DNA from 4 places in the Paenibacillus sp. B-A-8 genome. Region 2 is predicted to be linked to each of the others. Evidence: riboswitches for the same ligand, from Rfam matches in the RefSeq annotation. Region 2 holds a riboswitch; each other region holds the start of a gene.
The links. A riboswitch is a leader RNA that binds a small molecule or an ion and turns the genes downstream of it on or off. The one in region 2 is predicted to bind cobalamin.
Positions count from the first base shown of each region.

Region 1: linked by a shared signal. The riboswitch ahead of ACN6MV_RS02390 (anaerobic ribonucleoside triphosphate reductase) and the one ahead of ACN6MV_RS04160 (S-layer homology domain-containing protein) in region 2 are both predicted to bind cobalamin.
Region 3: linked by a shared signal. The riboswitch ahead of metE (5-methyltetrahydropteroyltriglutamate--homocysteine S-methyltransferase) and the one ahead of ACN6MV_RS04160 (S-layer homology domain-containing protein) in region 2 are both predicted to bind cobalamin.
Region 4: linked by a shared signal. The riboswitch ahead of ACN6MV_RS04765 (DUF4430 domain-containing protein) and the one ahead of ACN6MV_RS04160 (S-layer homology domain-containing protein) in region 2 are both predicted to bind cobalamin.

Region 1 is NZ_CP183882.1:529,419-531,624, reverse strand. Features, by position in the region: gene ACN6MV_RS02395 (MTH1187 family thiamine-binding protein) at 1-81, opposite strand, end outside; cobalamin riboswitch at 452-686, shown strand; gene ACN6MV_RS02390 (anaerobic ribonucleoside triphosphate reductase) at 903-2,206, shown strand, end outside.
Region 2 is NZ_CP183882.1:927,507-929,712, reverse strand. Features, by position in the region: gene ACN6MV_RS04160 (S-layer homology domain-containing protein) at 1-834, opposite strand, end outside; cobalamin riboswitch at 998-1,199, opposite strand; gene ACN6MV_RS04155 (hypothetical protein) at 1,291-1,869, opposite strand; gene ACN6MV_RS04150 (cellulase family glycosylhydrolase) at 2,092-2,206, shown strand, end outside.
Region 3 is NZ_CP183882.1:5,002,508-5,004,713, forward strand. Features, by position in the region: gene metE (5-methyltetrahydropteroyltriglutamate--homocysteine S-methyltransferase) at 1-1,028, opposite strand, end outside; cobalamin riboswitch at 1,159-1,365, opposite strand; gene ACN6MV_RS22670 (undecaprenyl-diphosphate phosphatase) at 1,558-2,206, opposite strand, start outside.
Region 4 is NZ_CP183882.1:1,067,793-1,069,998, reverse strand. Features, by position in the region: gene ACN6MV_RS04765 (DUF4430 domain-containing protein) at 1-811, opposite strand, end outside; cobalamin riboswitch at 987-1,188, opposite strand; gene ACN6MV_RS04760 (hypothetical protein) at 1,310-2,206, opposite strand, start outside.

The DNA.
Region 1 (2,206 bases), 400 kb from region 2:
TCGCTGCATATCCGCAACATAACTGCTAAGGCTGGTACTGCCTGTTCCAATCGGAATAACGGTTACTTCAGCAATAGGCATGGGAATACCTCCTTCGAATTTTAAAGTGTGTCTCCATCTATTGTAACAACTCCACCGCTCTCCCACAAATGATGCCCGCATTATTATGCCCCTTCTTTCCCGCCAAGTACTCCGAAATACAGCTTTCTCCACGAGTACTTTCTCTTACATGAATTCTAGGGTCGTCTGCACTACATTTATGGACTATTTGTGGCATCTTTTCGGACAATTTATGAATCATTTTCCATCTGCCTGTGGATCAATTGTGGATTACTTATGGACAGCCTGTGGATCATTTGTGGAGTACTTTTAAAGAAGCCGCTCCCCGCTTGGGTTTTCTAAAAAACTGTTTACAAACACAACATCTTGGGTTATTTTTATCTAATCACAACAAAATATAGTGGAGACAGGCGCTTTGATCCTTTATTTGAATTAGAGCTTAATAGGGAAGTGCGGTGAGATTCCGCTGCGGTCCCGCCACTGTAACCGGATGTCCTTCACAAGCTTTTAGAAGCTTAAGACGGACAGATCTCCCAGCAGAAGCCACTGAGGGTTACGAACCCCTTGGGAAGGCGCTGAGAGATCCTGCGGAAGCCAGGAGACCTGCCTGTTTCGACGACACCAACTATGAGTGCCTGCGAGGAACAGGAACGGTGTCCGCATGCGGTCATCTTCTGAGAGACCACCGCAAATATCCGTGTGGATATTTACATAACGCATCGGGCATTTTCTGCCATCCTCGCTAGGGGATGCTTTTTTTATGAGATCAGAATGAATATACGGCCGCTTATGCGGTCGGGCTTCTTAATGATAGGACGATAGACTGAGAGGAGAGCTATACAATGACGTTGTTGGAGAGACAATTTAACGGTACAACAAATGCACGAGAAGTTCTTTTAGAAGAGCTCATTGATTTAGGGCGCGATATTATCGACAGTCGGGATTTGGACTTACTGCGCGAGAATGCCAATTTGAACGGAGAGAGTTTCTCCGGTAAAATGAGCAAGTTCGGCAGTGAATATTCAAAATGGTATGCCCGCAACTTTACGATGCCACCGCAGCTAGTGCAGGCCATTGATGACAATGTCGTCTATGTGCATGATCTGGATCAATACGCGATCGGAACGACGAACTGTATTTTTATCCCGTTTGATAAACTTCTCCGCGAAGGCTTCAACACCGGCAACGGCAGTGTTCGTCCTCCAAACTCCATAATGACGGCTATGTCACTGGTAGCAATCATTTTTCAATCCCAGCAAAATGCTCAATATGGCGGTGTATCCGCTAATAAGCTCGACTATGATCTAGCCCCTTATGTAACCAAATCCTTCGCTAAGCTATTCCGCAAGGGTCTGGATTATTTTGAAGAAGGACAAGCTGATGAATCTTTGGGCGAGATTACGATGAGCCGGACCGATCTGGCGGAGTTATATCCAAAAGCGTTCCGTTTTGCACTAAAGGAAACCGAAATTGAAACCCTGCAAGCGGCTGAAAGTATGGTACATAATCTGAATACCATGTCCAGCCGATCCGGTGGGCAAATTCCGTTTACCAGCATTAACTACGGGACTTGTACTTCACCAGAAGGTCAGCTTGTGATCAGCTCCCTGCTAACAGCAACGATGAACGGACTTGGAAGCGGAGAGACACCTGTGTTCCCGATTCAAATCTTCAAATGCAAGCAAGGCGTCAATCAACAGCAAGGTGATCCGAACTATGAATTGTTCCTAAAAGCAGCGGAATGTTCTGCACGCAGACTATATCCGAACTTCGCTAATCTGGACGCTCCGCTCAACTTGCAGTATTATGATCCAAGTGATCCTGATACGGAATTTGCTACAATGGGCTGCCGCACCCGCGTGCTCGGTGACCGTTTTGGGCGTAATCATTGCTCCGGAAAGGGCAACCTTTCCTTTAATACACTGAATCTGGTTCGACTCGGTCTGGCACACGGCACAGTAACGGGCCGACGTACCGTCGCAGACGAAGCTGGCTTCTATGAAGATCTAAATCATTATATGGATATTGCGCTGGAAGGACTTCTTCATCGTTTCAACATCCAAGCCGCGCAAAAAGCTAAAGCGTCCGATTTCATGATGCGAGAAGGCGTCTGGGAAGGCGGCGAAAATCTCGCTCCTGAAGACTC
Region 2 (2,206 bases):
TACTGGAATTTCGTAGTTATAACTATCTAGTGCAATCAGAGCAAATATGGGACCGTTGTTCCCTTGCTTCTGAATATATTGATAATCAGCGAGTGCATTTCTTAGGTCATGACCTGCAACATTCGTGATATCTTTTCCGATAGAGGTAAGGCCTAGAATCGCTCTGGAATTCTCTGTGCTTTTGTTAGCGTCGAGTTTTCCATCCTCTTTGATCATCGAACTTATTTTCGTAACTACATTGTTGTAATAGAGATTGTAATAACCGTTAGGTACTTTGTAGTTCGCACGTGCTAGAGAAAGAATCGACCATTCTCCGCTGCCTGTTCCAAATGACGGATTCTTTACGGTGTTAACGATGTAGGCCAAGCTTTTATCTAACTGTTCTTTGGCAGTGATTTTATAAGTAACCTGATAGGTTACATTATCTGCTTTGTTTCCTGCGCCATCCACAGCCGTTACTGCGATTACGTTACTACCCGGGTTAAGAGATGCTTTGTACTCACCATTAGTAGCTGACAGAACGACTTGGTTCAGCTTTACTACTGGAATAATGTCTTTGTAGACATTGTCTGTAACCACTACTTTGAAGCTTACATCTTTACTGGATACTTCCTGTTTATCTTGTATACCTTCTATCAAAATCGTAGGCTTCTCTGTATCTGGCTCTTGTACTAACGCATTAATCTGCTCTACTAGAGCTTGATCAACCTCTGTTGTTACAACTGCACTATCGGCAATTGCTTCATTCGCATGAGCCGGGATTACACTTGTAGAGAACGTCGTGATAAATACAGCTACAATGAGTAACCAAGCTAAAAACTTATTTTTCTTCATGTTTCCATAACCCTTCCCTTCTTTTCCTATGATAAAAAACAGAATAAACTTTTTAACACTACAAAAAAACCACTCAACATAACGTCAAGAGGTTTAAGATAGTGAACCGCAACATTAGCAGGCATATACTATATCAAACACCTCTCTATCGCTCGTAGAGTTTAACGGTGTATCAGAAACAGGCTGATATTCTGGCTCAAGTATCATCACCCTTGCTACCTTCCCAGTTTCCCAGTGGTACCTTGCAAGGACTCCTCTTTCACAGCGGCGGGACCGCGCGGGATTCACACCCGCTTTCCATTTAACCAATCTATGATTGTATTTCCGAAACATTCATAATTGGCACCTATTGCTAATATTAATTTTTCCATGCTTCATCATATCTAATATAGATGCTTTTGTCATGCAATATTTGTTTTTTGTATAACAAGTAGTTGGAGATAAATCTATTGAATATCAAACCATTTTAACCACAATATACTCTTTTTCTCTCAGTTCAAAACCATCCTCCAGTGACAAAGAGGCCAAATCAAAGATTCGGTCATACTTTTTATTACGTGGGTGCCCTTCCTCCTCTGCCCAGCAAGTATAAAGCTCAAACTCGGTACCAGCTACTCCGATATCTGTCATAAGTTTAAATAACTCCCGGCAACACTTGAGTGAGGCGTTATACGATCCCGGTAGAGTATCTTTTAGCTTAGGGGATACAGAGAAGCCGCCCCAATTCGGTGAAATCCGATACACAAACGGACTTCGAAAGTGCTTGCGAATCTCATCGTTCCAATACCCAAGTTCCTCTATAAAAATACCCGCTGCATCTTCTTCCGAGTCATATACAAGACAGTCCTCATCTCTTAAATGAGATAGATCTGCGATGTCATCCAAAGGAATTATGCCTTGCAGGCGCAGAGCCTCTCTTTGTTTCTTATACTCTGGTGAATTTTTCACTTCATCATATGTCTTTTCTGACAGTACACTGCCTCTTTCTCCTAACGGAAGCTCTGTAGACGAGCCTATGTAATGAAATCTGCTCACTGGTTATTCCTCCATGACTTTTGGAATCAATTCAAATCACTAATTTCCATATGAATTTACCACAAATTAGTAAGGTACTCACTACAAATGTTCTATGTTAGGGTATTTGGTAAGCGTTTACAACAAAAAAATGGAGGTGCCAGTGTTCATCTACGTACCAAAGTGCTTGAGGAAAGGTCAGGTTTAAGCATCCTCAAAAATGATCTTACAAAGGAGAATTCAATGACTACTCGAATCCAGAAATCCTTCTTATCATTGACCCTTGTTACCGCTCTTCTGCTCTCTTTGTTCTCATCCATTGCCGCCGCTGCTACCAAGGACGAGCAACAAGCTAAAG
Region 3 (2,206 bases), 2.8 Mb from region 2:
ACAGTAACCGGAACATGCAGCAAACTGCAAGAAGGCTGTAGAATAAGACGATCAAGTGGTACATGTACACTCAGCTTCTCGATTAGCTGCAGCTTAGCATCCAGATCCGAGCGCCAGATGTTGCGTCCGTCAATAATACCCGCTCCCAGCCACTTATCCTCAGGCCAGCCAAGGCGCTCAATCGATGCCAGATTCGTTCCGCCATCATGGACAAAATCAAGACCTAAACCTTGTACCGGAAGCTTTAACAATGCCTCCAATGGTTCAGCAGCTTCAAAGTAAGTCTGCAGAATAATATTTAATCCAGGCACGGATTCAGCAATTTCTGTGTAAATCGAGTTAAGTAATGATAGTTCTGACTCATTTATTCCTGTAACAATCGCTGGTTCATCGATTTGTACCCAGCTTACTCCTTCTTGCTTCAGTTCCTGCAATAGCTGAACGTAAACCGGAAGAAACCGAGCGGCAATCTTCGCAATATCCGCAGATGCAAAACCTTTTGACAGCTTAAGGAAGGTATAAAGGCCTAAAACCACAGGTTTCCCCTCAATTCCCGCTTGGGACTTGGCGAAACGGTATGCTTCCAGTGGTTTATTCTCCGTCAGGCGCGGCGTTTGTGCACCGATCTCTGGAACGATATAGTGATAGTTCGTGTTGAACCATTTCGTCATCTCGCAGGCGGTAGCCTCAGCGTTCCCTCTAGCCATCGCAAAATAAAGATCAAGCCCAATGTCGCCACCATCATACGCATAACGCGGAGGTACGATCCCGAACATTACAGCCGTATCCAACACATGATCGTAGAATGTAAAATCATTTACCGGAATTAACTCAATGCCTGCCTCCTGCTGAGTCTTCAAATGCTGAAGTTGAATGCCTGCCATTTCAGTACGGAACTCTTCCTCATTTATTTTACCTGCCCAGAAGGCTTCCAACGTTTTCTTCCACTCGCGGTTTTTTCCGATTCTTGGATAGCCAAGATTACTTACTTTTACTTTGTTCGTCACTTTGCAGCTCCCCTTCTCCATCTTCTTATTTTGGCTTGAAACCATAACATCCCTATAAAAAAGAGCGCCCTTCCCTAAAAAAGTCAAAGGGAAAGACGCCCATAATATACCTATGGTTCACGTCTAACACCTTCCTATCCTCCGTAGGTGAAGCAGTGCTGTTGAAACAGGCAGGTCTCCTGGCTAGCGGTGTCAGCATCCTTAGCAGTCTTCCCAGCAGTAGTAAATTGCCAGTGACGTATATTGCTATGGACTCTTCCGTTACAGTGGCGGGACCGCATCGGCTTCGAACCGAATTTCCCTATTAAGCCTACCGAATTACTAATTCCCGGCAAGCACCTGTCTCCGATATTATCAAGCTAAAACGCCTTCGGCGTCCTTTTATGGACGGTAAGCGTTTATGCGAGAGATATAAGGGTAAAGTGAACTTTTACTTTATCCTTATAATTAATAAACTGAGTGTCTTAATCTGATGTCATCATACGTGAAAGCCCCCGTCATCTGCAATAGATGACGGGGGCTTCTGTTATATCGATTCCTTATAACGGATTTAGAAAAACACGAAATATACTACAGCGGCAAGTATTATCCGGTATATAGCAAATGGTAAAAGCTTAATCCGGTTGATCAATTTCAGGAAGAATCGCATCGATAACAGCGCAAATACAAAAGCACTGATAAAGCCTGCAATGAAGAACGGCAGGGCATCGATGGTGAAATATTGCCAATTCTTCATCAGTGAGAGGAGACTGGCCCCTGCCATGATTGGAACAGCCATAATAAATGTGAAATCAGCAGCAGCACGATGACTCATACCAAGAAGGACACCACCGGAAATCGTCGACCCGGAACGTGAAAATCCTGGCCATAACGAGAAGCATTGGACAAGACCAACACCTAGTGCCTGCTTATATGTAATCTGATCGACACTCTCTGTTTGGATCTTCTTGGGTCCAAATAGATCCGCAATAATCATTAACACCGCACCAACTACTAGACCGATTAACACGGTAGATGTAGAGAATAAATGCTCATCAATATAATCATTAAACAGAACGCCCAGCACACCTGCCGGAACTAAACCTACAAGTACCTGTGTAAGCTTAAGATGTCCACCCTTTTCGAGCGGTGGTTGTTCCTCAGTTACAGGGTCCAACTGTTTACGACTGAAATGCTTTAAGCCCAACAGTTCAATGAAC
Region 4 (2,206 bases), 140 kb from region 2:
TTGGATCTACACCAAAGGATGTGAGACCTAGAATAGCTTGTGCTGCACTTTCAGCACTATCTCCGTAACCTCCATGGCTATCCTGAGCTTTGGATAACCAAGATACGGCTTGTAGTCCTGCTGTGTAAGCTTCCGGATTACTCTTATGTGCCGATAGAGCGGTCAAAGCTATTGCTGTCATATCGGGCTCACTGGCGCCTGTAGTTAAGGCAAAGCCACCGTCTTGATTTTGCTTGGAAAGAATCTCAGCAAGAAGCTTATCCGTTGTCCATTTAGCATCTTTAGGAATATTATATTTCCCTGAGTCCAGTGCGAGCAAAGCATAAACCGGATTATTAAGCGTCTGTCCACTGATTTTGTCATGATTATAGATCTTCTCTATTAAGTTATAGCCAGGACTTGTTCCGCTTCCAGCAAAGCTGGTAGGATCGGCTCCTATTGCTCTTACTGCGAGTACGATTCTCGCGTAATCCGTTACGCTCGCGAAATTCCCCTCTGCATCTTTCACCTTTTTCTCAAGAGCTGCTCGATAACTTACTGGCAGCTTGTATCCCGCTTGAGCCAGTCCAATCGCTTGCCAATCCGACTGCACGCCACCCTTTAAAATAAATTCCGCAGCCGTATAGGTCGCATCCGCAACATTAATCCGTTCTACATTAGCAGCAGAATCGCCAGATGCTTCCTGCCCGGAGCTAACGCCCGCCTCCGCAAAGATGGTTCCTGCCGGAGCAAGAGATGTTCCAAGAATCGATATGACCATGAATACGGCCAGTCCAAGTACAAAAAACCTGGAGGAGAATATTTTCTTCATTGTTCAGCCTCTTTCTTTAAAGGAATGGATACTACACAAAATAAGAGCGCACAACATAAAGACCGCCCCTATGAAGGGCGGCCCGGGAAGATAACAAATCGAGGCTGGGGCGCGTGAACCTCTACGACCACACAGTCTATCTGTATATGTTCCACATTCTTACCCCACGAAGAATAGAAACGCTCACGAAAAAGGCAGGTCTCCTGGCTAATGCTTCATTGCCGCTCTTCACCTTCCCGTCCTAACTGCTGACAGTGGTTCATAGAAGAGACGCTCCGCATTTACAGTGGCGGGACCGCGCCGGAATTTTACACCGGACTTCCCTTTTAAGCAGACTCTGATTTAGGGGAGTCTGCACCTTTTCCAATATGTATTATCTTATTTTCATAATCATATCTATTAATACACAGCATGTCTATAGAAAAGCTTTGTATGAGCAACAAAAAAAGAACAGCAGAACCAAACCTTTCGGTATCGTCCTGCTGATCAGAAATTACTTTATTCGGCTGTTCCTTCCGGACTTGCAGTCGCTGAAGGTTCAGCACTTGAGTTAACACCCGTTGTATCCTTTGGAGCGGGATCTACGATCAACGTAAATCTACCAGCCTTGATCATGCTATGATCGACGATTGTCGCACCCGGCTCCATAGTAACCTCCACCTGATAGGAAGGTTGCTCACCTTCTGTAATAGCTGTCGCGGACGGCACAACTGTGCTGCCCTCTGCATCAGAGGAAGGTGTAGGAGATGGAGAGGCCTCGTCTGCAGTATTAGTAGCATCTACGCCTTCCGCCGTCCCCGCAGTCGTATCAGCGGCGTTCGTATCGCCAGATAAGTCTCCATCCGTTGACGGCACTGAACAAGTCCCAGTGCTAGCAGCAACCTTAAAGCTCTTATCCACTACATCGGATGAAGTCATTAAACTAATCTCCGTCGGATTAAATTGCACACAATCATCCGCGTTGGCAAACGTGAACACCAATACACTGCTTCCTTTATCTCCTTCGGTACCTAGATCCTTCAGGTATACGGAAGCCGGAGGAAGCATACTGCCTGCACTCTGAACAGGTGTCGGTGCAGGGGTTGTCCCAGGCAGGGCCGTCTTTGGATCTTCCGGACGCAGCATACTGAATACGATAATTGCGATAATCACCAGAATGCCAGTGATGGAACCGGAGATCAGGAGTCGAAATCGGCTGCGGCTGATCCAGCGCGCCAGCGGGGAAGCCAGCTGGGAGCGAGCCTCATTGTAGACATTTTGTAGAGCAGGCCGAGCTGTAGCGACATAGCTTTTACGAAATTCACGATTCTTGAATGCCTCGCGGTCACTGCTCTGGAAATACTTCAGAATCGCCCGGCGGTATCCCGGGTGAAGCTTTTTATTCGATATCGTAAA